Regions from separate parts of the Lactobacillus gallinarum genome, predicted to be linked through region 1. Evidence: predicted binding sites of a transcription regulator. Region 1 holds the regulator's gene; the other holds the start of a gene.
The links. Region 1 encodes HrcA, which represses chaperone genes, less so after heat shock. Its sites were predicted from a motif close to TTAGCACTCNNNNNNNNNGAGTGCTAA; they were not measured.
Positions count from the first base shown of each region.

Region 2: a site for HrcA is predicted at 1,885-1,911, ahead of clpP (ATP-dependent Clp endopeptidase proteolytic subunit ClpP). Genes of this name have one in related genera too.

Region 1 is NZ_NFKZ01000002.1:111,042-116,230, reverse strand. Features, by position in the region: gene dnaK (molecular chaperone DnaK) at 1-1,479, opposite strand, end outside; gene grpE (nucleotide exchange factor GrpE) at 1,496-2,077, opposite strand; gene hrcA (heat-inducible transcriptional repressor HrcA) at 2,093-3,142, opposite strand; gene ribF (riboflavin biosynthesis protein RibF) at 3,309-4,271, opposite strand; gene truB (tRNA pseudouridine(55) synthase TruB) at 4,277-5,170, opposite strand.
Region 2 is NZ_NFKZ01000001.1:110,426-115,614, reverse strand. Features, by position in the region: gene B5E95_RS00725 (gluconeogenesis factor YvcK family protein) at 1-292, shown strand, start outside; gene whiA (DNA-binding protein WhiA) at 285-1,220, shown strand; gene clpP (ATP-dependent Clp endopeptidase proteolytic subunit ClpP) at 1,269-1,853, opposite strand; gene B5E95_RS00710 (SH3-like domain-containing protein) at 2,041-3,666, shown strand; gene B5E95_RS00705 (Cof-type HAD-IIB family hydrolase) at 3,722-4,537, opposite strand; gene B5E95_RS00700 (APC family permease) at 4,622-5,189, opposite strand, start outside.

The DNA of each region.
Region 1 (5,189 bases):
AGCATGTTCTTCAGCGTCTTTTTGCATACGCTTGATTTCTTCATCTGACAAACCGGATGAACTCTTAATAGTAATCTTTTGTTCCTTACCAGTACCCATATCCTTAGCAGATACATTTACGATACCGTTCTTATCGATATCGAAGGTAACTTGAATTTGTGGAACACCACGTGGTGCTGGTGGAATATCAGTTAATTCAAAGCGACCAAGGGTCTTATCATCTGCAGCCATTGGACGTTCACCTTGCAATACGTGGACATCTACTGCTGGTTGGTTATCTGCAGCAGTTGAGAAGATTTGACTCTTTGAAGTTGGGATAGTAGTGTTTCTGTCAATTAACTTAGTGAAGACACCACCCATGGTTTCAATACCAAGTGACAATGGAGTAACATCAAGCAAAACGATGTCCTTAACGTCACCTGAAATAACACCACCTTGGATAGCTGCACCTAAAGCAACAGCTTCATCAGGGTTGATTGAGTGGTCAGGTTCTTTACCAGCCCATTCCTTAACGGCCTTTTGAACTGCAGGAATACGGGTTGAACCACCGTTTAAGATAACCTTATCGATATCGTTTACAGTTAAACCAGCATCCTTTAATGCATTGTCAAATGGTACCTTAGTCTTTTCAACTAAGTCACTAGTCAATTCATCAAACTTAGCACGGGTAAGGTCAGCTTCAAGGTGTAATGGACCAGCTTCACCAGCAGAAATGAATGGAAGTGAAATGTGAGTTGAAGATACACCTGACAAGTCTTTCTTAGCCTTTTCAGCAGCATCCTTCAAACGTTGCATAGCCATCTTGTCCTTAGACAAGTCAACGCCATTTTCATCCTTAAAGTTCTTGATCAACCAATCCATGATACGGTTATCAAAGTCATCACCACCAAGGTGAGTATCACCGTTAGTTGATAATACTTGGAAGACACCGTCACCTAATTGAAGAACGGAAACATCGAAAGTACCACCACCAAGGTCGTAAACTAAGACCTTTTCATCTTGGTCTTTGTTTAAACCGAAGGCTAATGCTGAAGCAGTAGGTTCGTTGATAATTCTTTGTACATTCAACCCAGCGATCTTACCAGCATCCTTAGTAGCTTGACGTTGTGCATCGTTAAAGTAAGCAGGAACAGTGATAACTGCATCAGTTACCTTTTCACCTAAGTAATCTTCTGAGAACTTCTTGATGTATTGTAAAATAAATGCAGAAATTTCTTGTGGTGTGTATTCCTTGTCGCCAACCTTAACCTTGTAATCAGCTTCACCCATGTGACGCTTAATTGAAACAATAGTGTTAGGGTTAGTAATAGCTTGACGCTTAGCTACTTCACCAACTTGAATTTCACCATCTTTAAAAGCTACTACAGATGGAGTAGTACGGTTACCTTCTGGGTTAGTAATAATCTTTGGTTCTTTACCTTCAAGAACTGCAACTGCTGAGTTAGTAGTTCCGAGGTCAATACCAATAACTTTTGACATGTATAAACTTCCTCTCCTATTGAGCAACTACAACCATTGCTGGTCTTAGTGTCCGATCTTTATATTGATATCCTTTTTGTAAAACCTGAACAACGTGATCTTTTTGATCATCATTTTCGGCTGCTACAGTTTGAACAGCTTGATGCAATGTCGGATCAAATTTTACGTCTTCAGCTTCAATCTCAACGATGCCATGTTCTTTCAATGCTTTAGTTAATGAATCAAGCGTCATCTTAACGCCCTTCTTCAGTTGCTTGGAAACATCATCATCGGCTTCTACGCTTAAAGCTCTCTCCAAATTGTCTACAGCAGGCAAAATATCTTTAGCTAAGCTTTGAGATTCATACTTAATAAGTTGAGCTCTTTCTTTTGAATAGCGATTTTGCATATTTTGAATTTCTGCTTCGCTACGAAGATACTTATCTTCAAGCTCCTTATTCTTATCTTTTAAATCAGCCAATTCTTTAGCTAATTTTTCATCATGTTTATCATTTTTTGCTTCCTTACCTTCAGTTGCCTTTTTCTTAACATCCTTAGGTGTTGAAGCATTTTCTTTTTCATCTAAATTCTTTTCACTAGGAAACTCTTCTTTACTCACGGCTAACCTCCTCTATTATTGAAATTTACCGTAATAATCAAGTAACTTCTTGGCTAATTCATTTCTGAAGTATTCTAGAAGCCCTATCATTTGAGAATACGGCATATTTGTTGGCCCAAGTAAAGCTATTGTTCCTTTACCATGGGAGCCGACACTATATTCAGCTGTCAGCAAACTATAATTTTTTAATAAATCATTCGGCAATTCAGATCCTAACTTTACCTTAACTGGGTATTTTTCAGTCTTAGGATCAGCCTTAATATTCATCAAATTAGAAAACAAATTATCTCGATCAATTAATTCATAGAGTGAACGTATATCATTTACATTATTCTCAGTTGTATTGTTCAATAGATTAATTTGTCCATCAACATACATCTGCTCACTAGCCGCATCTTTTAACACGTCTTCAACTAAGCTAAATAATTCGTTAGCATGATCACTACCTAATTCGTTTTTAGCAAGTTCACTTAGCAATGAAACATTAATTTCCTTTAAACTCTTGCCAACTAATTGGTCATTAATCATTCGAACCGCTTTTTCAATTTCTTCACCATGAATATTATGTGGTAAAGCATAAACTTGATTTTGGACATTGCCATCACTCGTCACTAGAATTGCCATCACTTGTCTAGAAGACAGGGGAACAATCCTAAAACCTGTAATTTTAACATCCCTACTCTCAGGTCCTTCAGCAAAAGCAGTGTAATTAGTTAAATCAGATAAAATGCGTGCTGCTTCTTGTACGATTTCATTCACCTGATGAAAAGGTCGATCTAATTGTGTCCCAATCGTGTTATAAACAGACTCTGGCAACTGAAGCGGTTCAACTAAATTATCAAGATAATAACGATATCCATCACTTGACGGAATTCTTCCGCTAGAAGAGTGTGTCTTCTCAATTAAGCCTTGATCTTCTAGGACCGCCATTTCATTTCGAATAGTAGCGCTTGATACTTTAATTGGTAACTGCTTCATCACCGTCTTAGAGCCAACAGGCTCATGCGTTTGTGTGAAGTCTGTAATAATTGTTTTTAAAATAAGCTCTTGACGCTCGGTCAACATAATAATCGCCCTCACTTTTAGCACTCGTAATTCTCAGGTGCTAACAATTAATATGATACTATAAATTAGCAGAAAAACAAGAGGAGTGCTAAAATTTCTTCAAATTATTTCAAAAAATAAAAACTGAAGAACTTAGTTCAAAATTGCTAAGTTCTTCAGCTTCTCGTTACGCATTACTTCGTGCTTCTTGTGCAAAATAATGTTCAATTTCTATTTGGTCTTTCTCTAATTGTTTTTTCAATTCTTCAAGGCCGCTAAATTTAATTTCGCCTCTAGTATATTTATACCATTTAATTTTTATTGGCTGATCATAAATATCCTGTTTAAAATTAAATATATGTGATTCAATAAAAATTTGTTCAGGTTGGCCAATCGTTACATTATAACCGACACTAGTCATAGATTCATACCACTTTCCAGCTACCTGCGTTTTAGTGGCATATACTCCTATTTTGGGAATTACCTTATGACTAGCCCAAAGTAAATTAGCTGTTGGGAAGCCTAATTTATGGCCATTTCTTTTACCATGACCAACGATCCCGCTCATCACATAATGGTGACCCATTAATTGAAAAGCTAATTCCATCTTACCTTCCCTAATTGCCTGTCTAATTTCAGTTGAACCTATTTTTTTACCATTAAAAATCTGCTTAGGCATAACGAAAATTTCAAATCTATCCTTCGCAAATTTTGGTAAATTCTTCATATTAGCAGTCTCTTTAGGACCATATGTATAATCAAATCCAGCTACTACTGTATCTGCATTGAGTTTAATTATTACATTATCTACAAAACTCTGTGCATCTATCTCGCTAAACTTTTTAGTAAATGGCATTACGGCTAGATAATCTACACCTAGTTCTGCCATTTTATCTGCCTTTTCATCTAAAGTTTCTAAATACTTAAAGTCTTTTTTGGCAGCATAAATTTCCTTCGGATGACGATCAAAAGTTAATACTACTAATGGTAATTTCTTTTGATCAGCTATTTTTTTGGCTTTATTGATTAAGCGTTGATGACCTAAATGAACGCCGTCAAAAAAACCTAAGGCTAGAATAGTTTTTGAAGATATGGTATTTTCGCTAACTGGATAAGTTAAATGAATGATTTTCACAACTAATCCCTTCATTTCAGTTATTCATTTTGAATCAACATTAAACTTGGGCGATATAATTTTCCCTTATTCTCATAAATCGCCTTGACTTTTTTATTGTACCTTAATGCGACTTTTTTAGCATCTATTTCTAACGAAATACCTGCTCCATTTTTCACTTTAAGCCATTTTCCTTCACTTAGATCAACTTGAGGATAGTCTTTAAAGAAAGCGTCAATTGGTTGAATCAATTCTGCAGCTTTTTCAGGATTCTCTTCAATTTCACTTAACTTAACGGCCTGAGAAATATCAAAACCTGAGCTAGCTACTCTTCTTAAGTAAGTCATAACTGCTGGGCAATTCATTTTCTCGCCCAAATCATTTACTAAGGATCTAACATATGTACCTTTACTACATTTAATTTTAAAATCAAATTCTTCTTGTCCATCTTTTTCATTGAATGTAGGTTTATTGGTTAAATCATATTGTAAAATATCAACTTTACGTTTTGGTCGCTCTACCTCAATACCTTCTCTAGCATACTCATATAAATGCTTACCATTTACCTTTACGGCTGAGTAAATTGGTGGTACTTGTTCTATTTTCCCTAAAAACTCATTCATATGATTCTGAATATCTTCAGAAGTAAATGCCTTGGTTAACTTGGTCTTTTTCAAAACTGTGCCAGTTGAATCATAACTGTCAGTGGCATATCCAAAAAGACCACTACCAATATATTCTTTAGGTCTAGTATGCATAAGTTCAATCAGTTTAGTTGCTTGTCCAATTGCAATAGGTAATACGCCTGTTACCTCGGGGTCAAGTGTACCCGCATGTCCAATTTTTCGGATATGCAGAGCTTTGCGTAAATGATAAACTACATCAGCACTAGTCATCCCTTTATCTTTATCGATAACTAAAATTCCATTTAACATAAATAATCCTTTTCTATCT
Region 2 (5,189 bases), on a different contig from region 1:
CGTGGAGGTAATTAATCGTCACTTAGGTGGAAACTATATCAATACAGCTTTAGTTAACGGAGCTAAAATTGATATGAGTAAATTCCACCCAGAGGATTATGATGCATATCTTGAACCTGTTAAGAATGACTTTAATGGTTTGAGAGCGCAAAATTGTCGTGTTATTACCGATGATTTTATTGATCAACGACACGGGTTGGTCTTTCATGATGGAGAAAAAGTAGCAAAGGAAATAATGAATTTGGCATTTGAGGCAATGTCACGTAAAAGAATGAAGGAAAATAATGGCTAGTTATGCTAGTGAAGTCAAAAAGGAGCTAACTTCGCTTGAGGTGCATCCAGAGCATGCTAAAGCAGAGTTAGCTGCTTTTTTGCGAATGAATGGGGTTTTAAATCTTCATGATCATCAATTTAGTCTAGATATCACTACAGAAAATCCCGCTATTGCACGAAGAATTTTTAAACTGATTAAAGTTGCATATGGAATTGAACCATTATTGATTGTTTCTCGTAAGATGAAATTAAAAAAGAATAATCAGTATCTAGTTCGACTTAATCGTGACGTGCAAGAAATATTGGAAAACTTAAATATTTGGGATCCTGCTCGAGGATTAGTTACCAGAATTCCACAGAGAATTATGAAGTCACGGGAAGGTGCAATGTCTTATCTTAGAGGTGCTTTTTTAGCTGGCGGTAGCGTTAATAATCCTGAGACTAGTAGATATCATTTAGAAATTTATTCAACTTATGAAGATCATAATGAAGATTTAGCTAAGTTGATGAATGAGTATTTTTATTTGAATGCTAAGATGACGAAACGTCGTCGAGGTTACATTGTCTACCTTAAAGAAGCAGCTAAAATCGGAGATTTTTTGCATGTAGTTGGAGCATTAAATGCTATGCTAAATTTTGAAGATTTACGAATCATGCGAGACATGCGTAATTCGGTTAATCGTTTGGTTAATTGTGATACAGCTAATATGAAAAAGACGGCTTCCGCTTCTGCAAAACAGGTAGAAGATATTCAGTTGATTCAAAAAGAAAAAGGAATCGACAGCTTACCAGAAAAGTTACAGATTTTAGCACGTTTTAGATTAGCTCATCCAGAATTAACTTTAAAAGAAGTAGCGGATCAAATTCCGGATGGACCTATTTCAAAATCTGGTGTTAATCATCGATTCAAAAAGTTACATGAATTGGCTGAAAATTTGAGAGATTAAAAAAAGAGGATTTGCACACGCAAATCCTCTTTTGATTATAATTTATGATTACTTCTTCTTATTAACCATAATTTCATCGATTAAACCGTATTCCTTAGCTTCTTCAGCAGTTAAGTAATTATCACGTTCGGTATCCTTTTGAATCTTTTCCAAAGGTTGACCAGTAGTTTCGTGTAAGATTTCGTTAATCTTCTTGCGACTCTTTAAAATTTCGTTAGCTGCAATTTGAATATCAGTTTGTTGACCTTGTGCTCCACCTAAAGGTTGGTGAATAAGTACAGTAGAGTTAGGTAATGCGAAACGCTTACCCTTAGTACCACTAGTCAAAAGGATGGAAGCCATTGAAGCAGCCATACCAATTGCAATAGTAGAAACATCCGACTTGATAAAGTTCATGGTGTCCATAATTGCAAGACCAGAAGTAATTACACCACCTGGTGAATTAATGTAAAGTGAAATATCCTTAGTGTTATCTTGTGCATCAAGGAAAAGCAATTGAGCAATAATTGAGTTAGCCATTTGGTCGTTAATTTCGCCACTCAACATAATAATTCTATCTTTTAATAAGCGTGAGTAAATGTCATAAGCACGTTCACCACGAGCAGTTTGTTCAATAACTGTAGGTACTAGCATATATTTGCCTCCTAAATTTATTTCGTATTAATTAGCACTCTTTTAAGTACTGTGCTAATTAAATCACTTCGTAATAAAAGTGTCAAATAAAGAGATTTACTTGTATTCAAATTGTATTTTTGAGAATATTGTTTATATATTATAATAACTATGTAAAATACTGTTGTAATATTGTAGGAGGACAAGCTTGAAATATACAAATAAGATTTTAACTGCCACATCAGCTGTTGCACTTAGTGTTGGTTTATTAATGGGTTATTCAAATCCTGTTTTTGCCGCTAATTCTAAGTCAACTACTAAAACAGACAAAGCTAAAGATAGTTCAACTGCTAAAAAGGAGCCAGTTCAAACCAGTACTTCTTACGATTTGATGGTTAAAGTAGGTAGTAATAAACATTACAATGTTTATAAGAGCATTAAGAATGGTAAGCCTGTTAAGAAGTTAGCAGATGCCAGTGACTATCAATATGCTCATATTCAATCTGATCAACGAATTAAAACTCACAACGGTACCTACTGGCGCATTTATGTTAATGGCCGTAAAGTAGGATATGTTAACCAAAACTGGTTTACTAGAAACACTATTGCTGTTCCTAAGACTGTAAGTTTAGTAAGAAATAGTCATTCTGATTTTGCTCCAGAAGATGCAGTTAGTTATGTAACTAACTATATGGGAACCGTTATTCCTACCCAAGATATTACAATTTCTGAAGATGCAATTGATTGTTCTGAACCAGGTACTTACAAGGTTAAGTATAGTTATGGTAGTGCTAAAGCTACTGTAAAAGTTACTGTAAGAAAGAGTACTAAAGAAGGCGTTGCTGATGCAGATAGTGTTTCAGCACAACCATTTAGTGGTGACCTAAAATCTTGGAAGACTTACTATGGTAGTTCATCTAACTACGTAACTAAGACTGACTTTGCTCCAGATAAAGCAAAGCACAGTTACACTACTGATAATGGTAATATGACCTTTAAGACTCGTTTCTTCCAACCAGTTTTACTTAGTGTTGCTAGAGACATTAAAGACGACGATTACATTAACCGTGTAGGTCATATTCCAGAAGGTATTGCTATGTCAGACGGCTGGCTTTACACTAGTTTACTCAGCAGTACTAAAATTTCTAATGGTCACATCATTGCTTATAATTTAAACCATTTGACTAATGCTTTTAATGGTCAATACTTGCTTGATATGTCTCAAAAGAAGTTCAATTCTTACGTTAAAAATATTAAGGTAAGTCCATATATTCCAATTGGTCACGGTCAAGCTATGGGCGCAACTGATAAGTATATTTATGTAGTTAACTATGATAATAAGACATCATATAAGAGCAATAGATCAGAAGAATTGCTTCAAATCCGTAAGAGTGATATGTGCATTAATAAGATTTGGACATTCAAATGCTGGAATGGTAGCGACTCAGAAGGCCGTTACTTCCACGATGGTGTTATTGTAAGTGATCACAAGATGTACACAACTCTTTACAACAAGCAAAAGAACCAAACTGAATACTGGGAATTCAACCGTAAAGGTGATAACTGGTACCCAACTATGGTAGGTGCAACTAAGACTGGTATTGTTTCAAATACTTATACTCAAGGTTTCACATACGATGCTAAGAATGACAACTTCTATCTTGCATTTAACGATGTAATTGCTAAAATTGCTCGTAATGGTGAAGTCAAGGATACTTATCAATTCCACACTGGTCGTGAAATTGAAGGTATCGCTGTTTCAAACAACAGACTTTACATGAATTTAGCTCAACGTGCTGAATTACTTGAAAGTACAGAAAAGTTGACCAAATAATTTATTTCATTAAAAAAGGCAATGAACGTTTAGGTTCATTGCCTTTTTTGTATATCTATTTCTCAGCGTCTAAATATTTTTGTAGGACCCTGAAGACACCATTTTCAGTATTGGCAGGTGCGATATATTTAGCATGTTCTTTAACACTTGGCATCCCGTTAGCCATAGCATAAGAGTATTTTGCAAAATCAAGCATAGCAATATCGTTGCCGCCATCACCAAATGCGATTAGATCATCACCAGTTAAGTTTAATTTGGCTAATAAATGCTTTAAACCGGCGCCTTTATTGATACCATAAACATTAGTATCAATAGCAGTATTAGCAGATCCAAATGCAGAAATTTTTTGTTCATGCTTTTCATTGAATTCTTTTTCAATTTCTGGCGCCTTAGAATTGTCTAAACTAAAAGTGATTTGCAAGATATCCTTGTTGGGTAAATCTGACCAATGATCAACAACTGCACTTTTGCCAGCGAAGTATGCTAAGAAGTCACGCTCAGTTTTAGGAATAGCTTTGTGGAAGTAGGCTACATCGGTTTCGAAGACCATAGGAGCTACTTTACCATATTTGTCACTGACTTCTTTAAGTAGACTAAGAGCAGTTTCACGTTTTAGCGGATAAGAAGCAACTGTTTCACCGTTAACAACTAGCATAGAACCATTGAGAGAAACAAAATCCATGCGTTCAGCAAAATCACCGAAGTCTTGCTTTAATCTAGTGTATGGCCGACCAGAAGCTACGATAAAATGAACGTTTCTTTTTTCTAATTCCGTAAGTATTTGATCAAATTGTTCATGATTAAATTGCTTACGATCATCTAAGAATGTCCCATCCATGTCAACTGCAACAGCTTTAAAAGGTAATGTCATATTTTTCCACCTCATTTTTAATCTAAATGAAATTAAAAAATAAAAAAAGACCGCTGTCAACGGTCTTTTTTGTTATATCTATATCTAATTGGCCTTTGCTTCTTGATATTTTTTAATACCAGGAAGAATCAATCCCAATGCGATTAAGATGATTGGTGTTAAGATATTGAGCATTAATGTAAATGGATCTGGTGAATAAATACCAAAAATACAACATGCTGCAGTAACTAAGAAACACCAAATACCTGCGGTATAAGCTAATCCCTGAGATTTAGTCATTTGATAAGTGGTTTCAAATGATTTTTGATGCTTTCTTAAAGCAATATAAGCTGCAAATACCCAAAGGTAACGAAGTGGCATGGTAGTTGAGTTTAACTTAACTAATTGAGCCATTACAGCTTGTGCGTTAGGAACAAATGCTTGGATAGCAATTAAACCACCTGATAAAACAACGATCATCCAAATACCATTGATATAAGCACCATGCTTGTTAAGCTTGAATAAACCTTTAGGAATAAATTCTTTTGCTTCTTTACTTCCCAAAAGCATTCTAAGCGGTGCGTCAATACTAATTACTAAGGTGGAGAATTGACCAATTACATTGCACCATGAGTAGATGTACATGAATAATCCACCAACATGGTAGTATTCG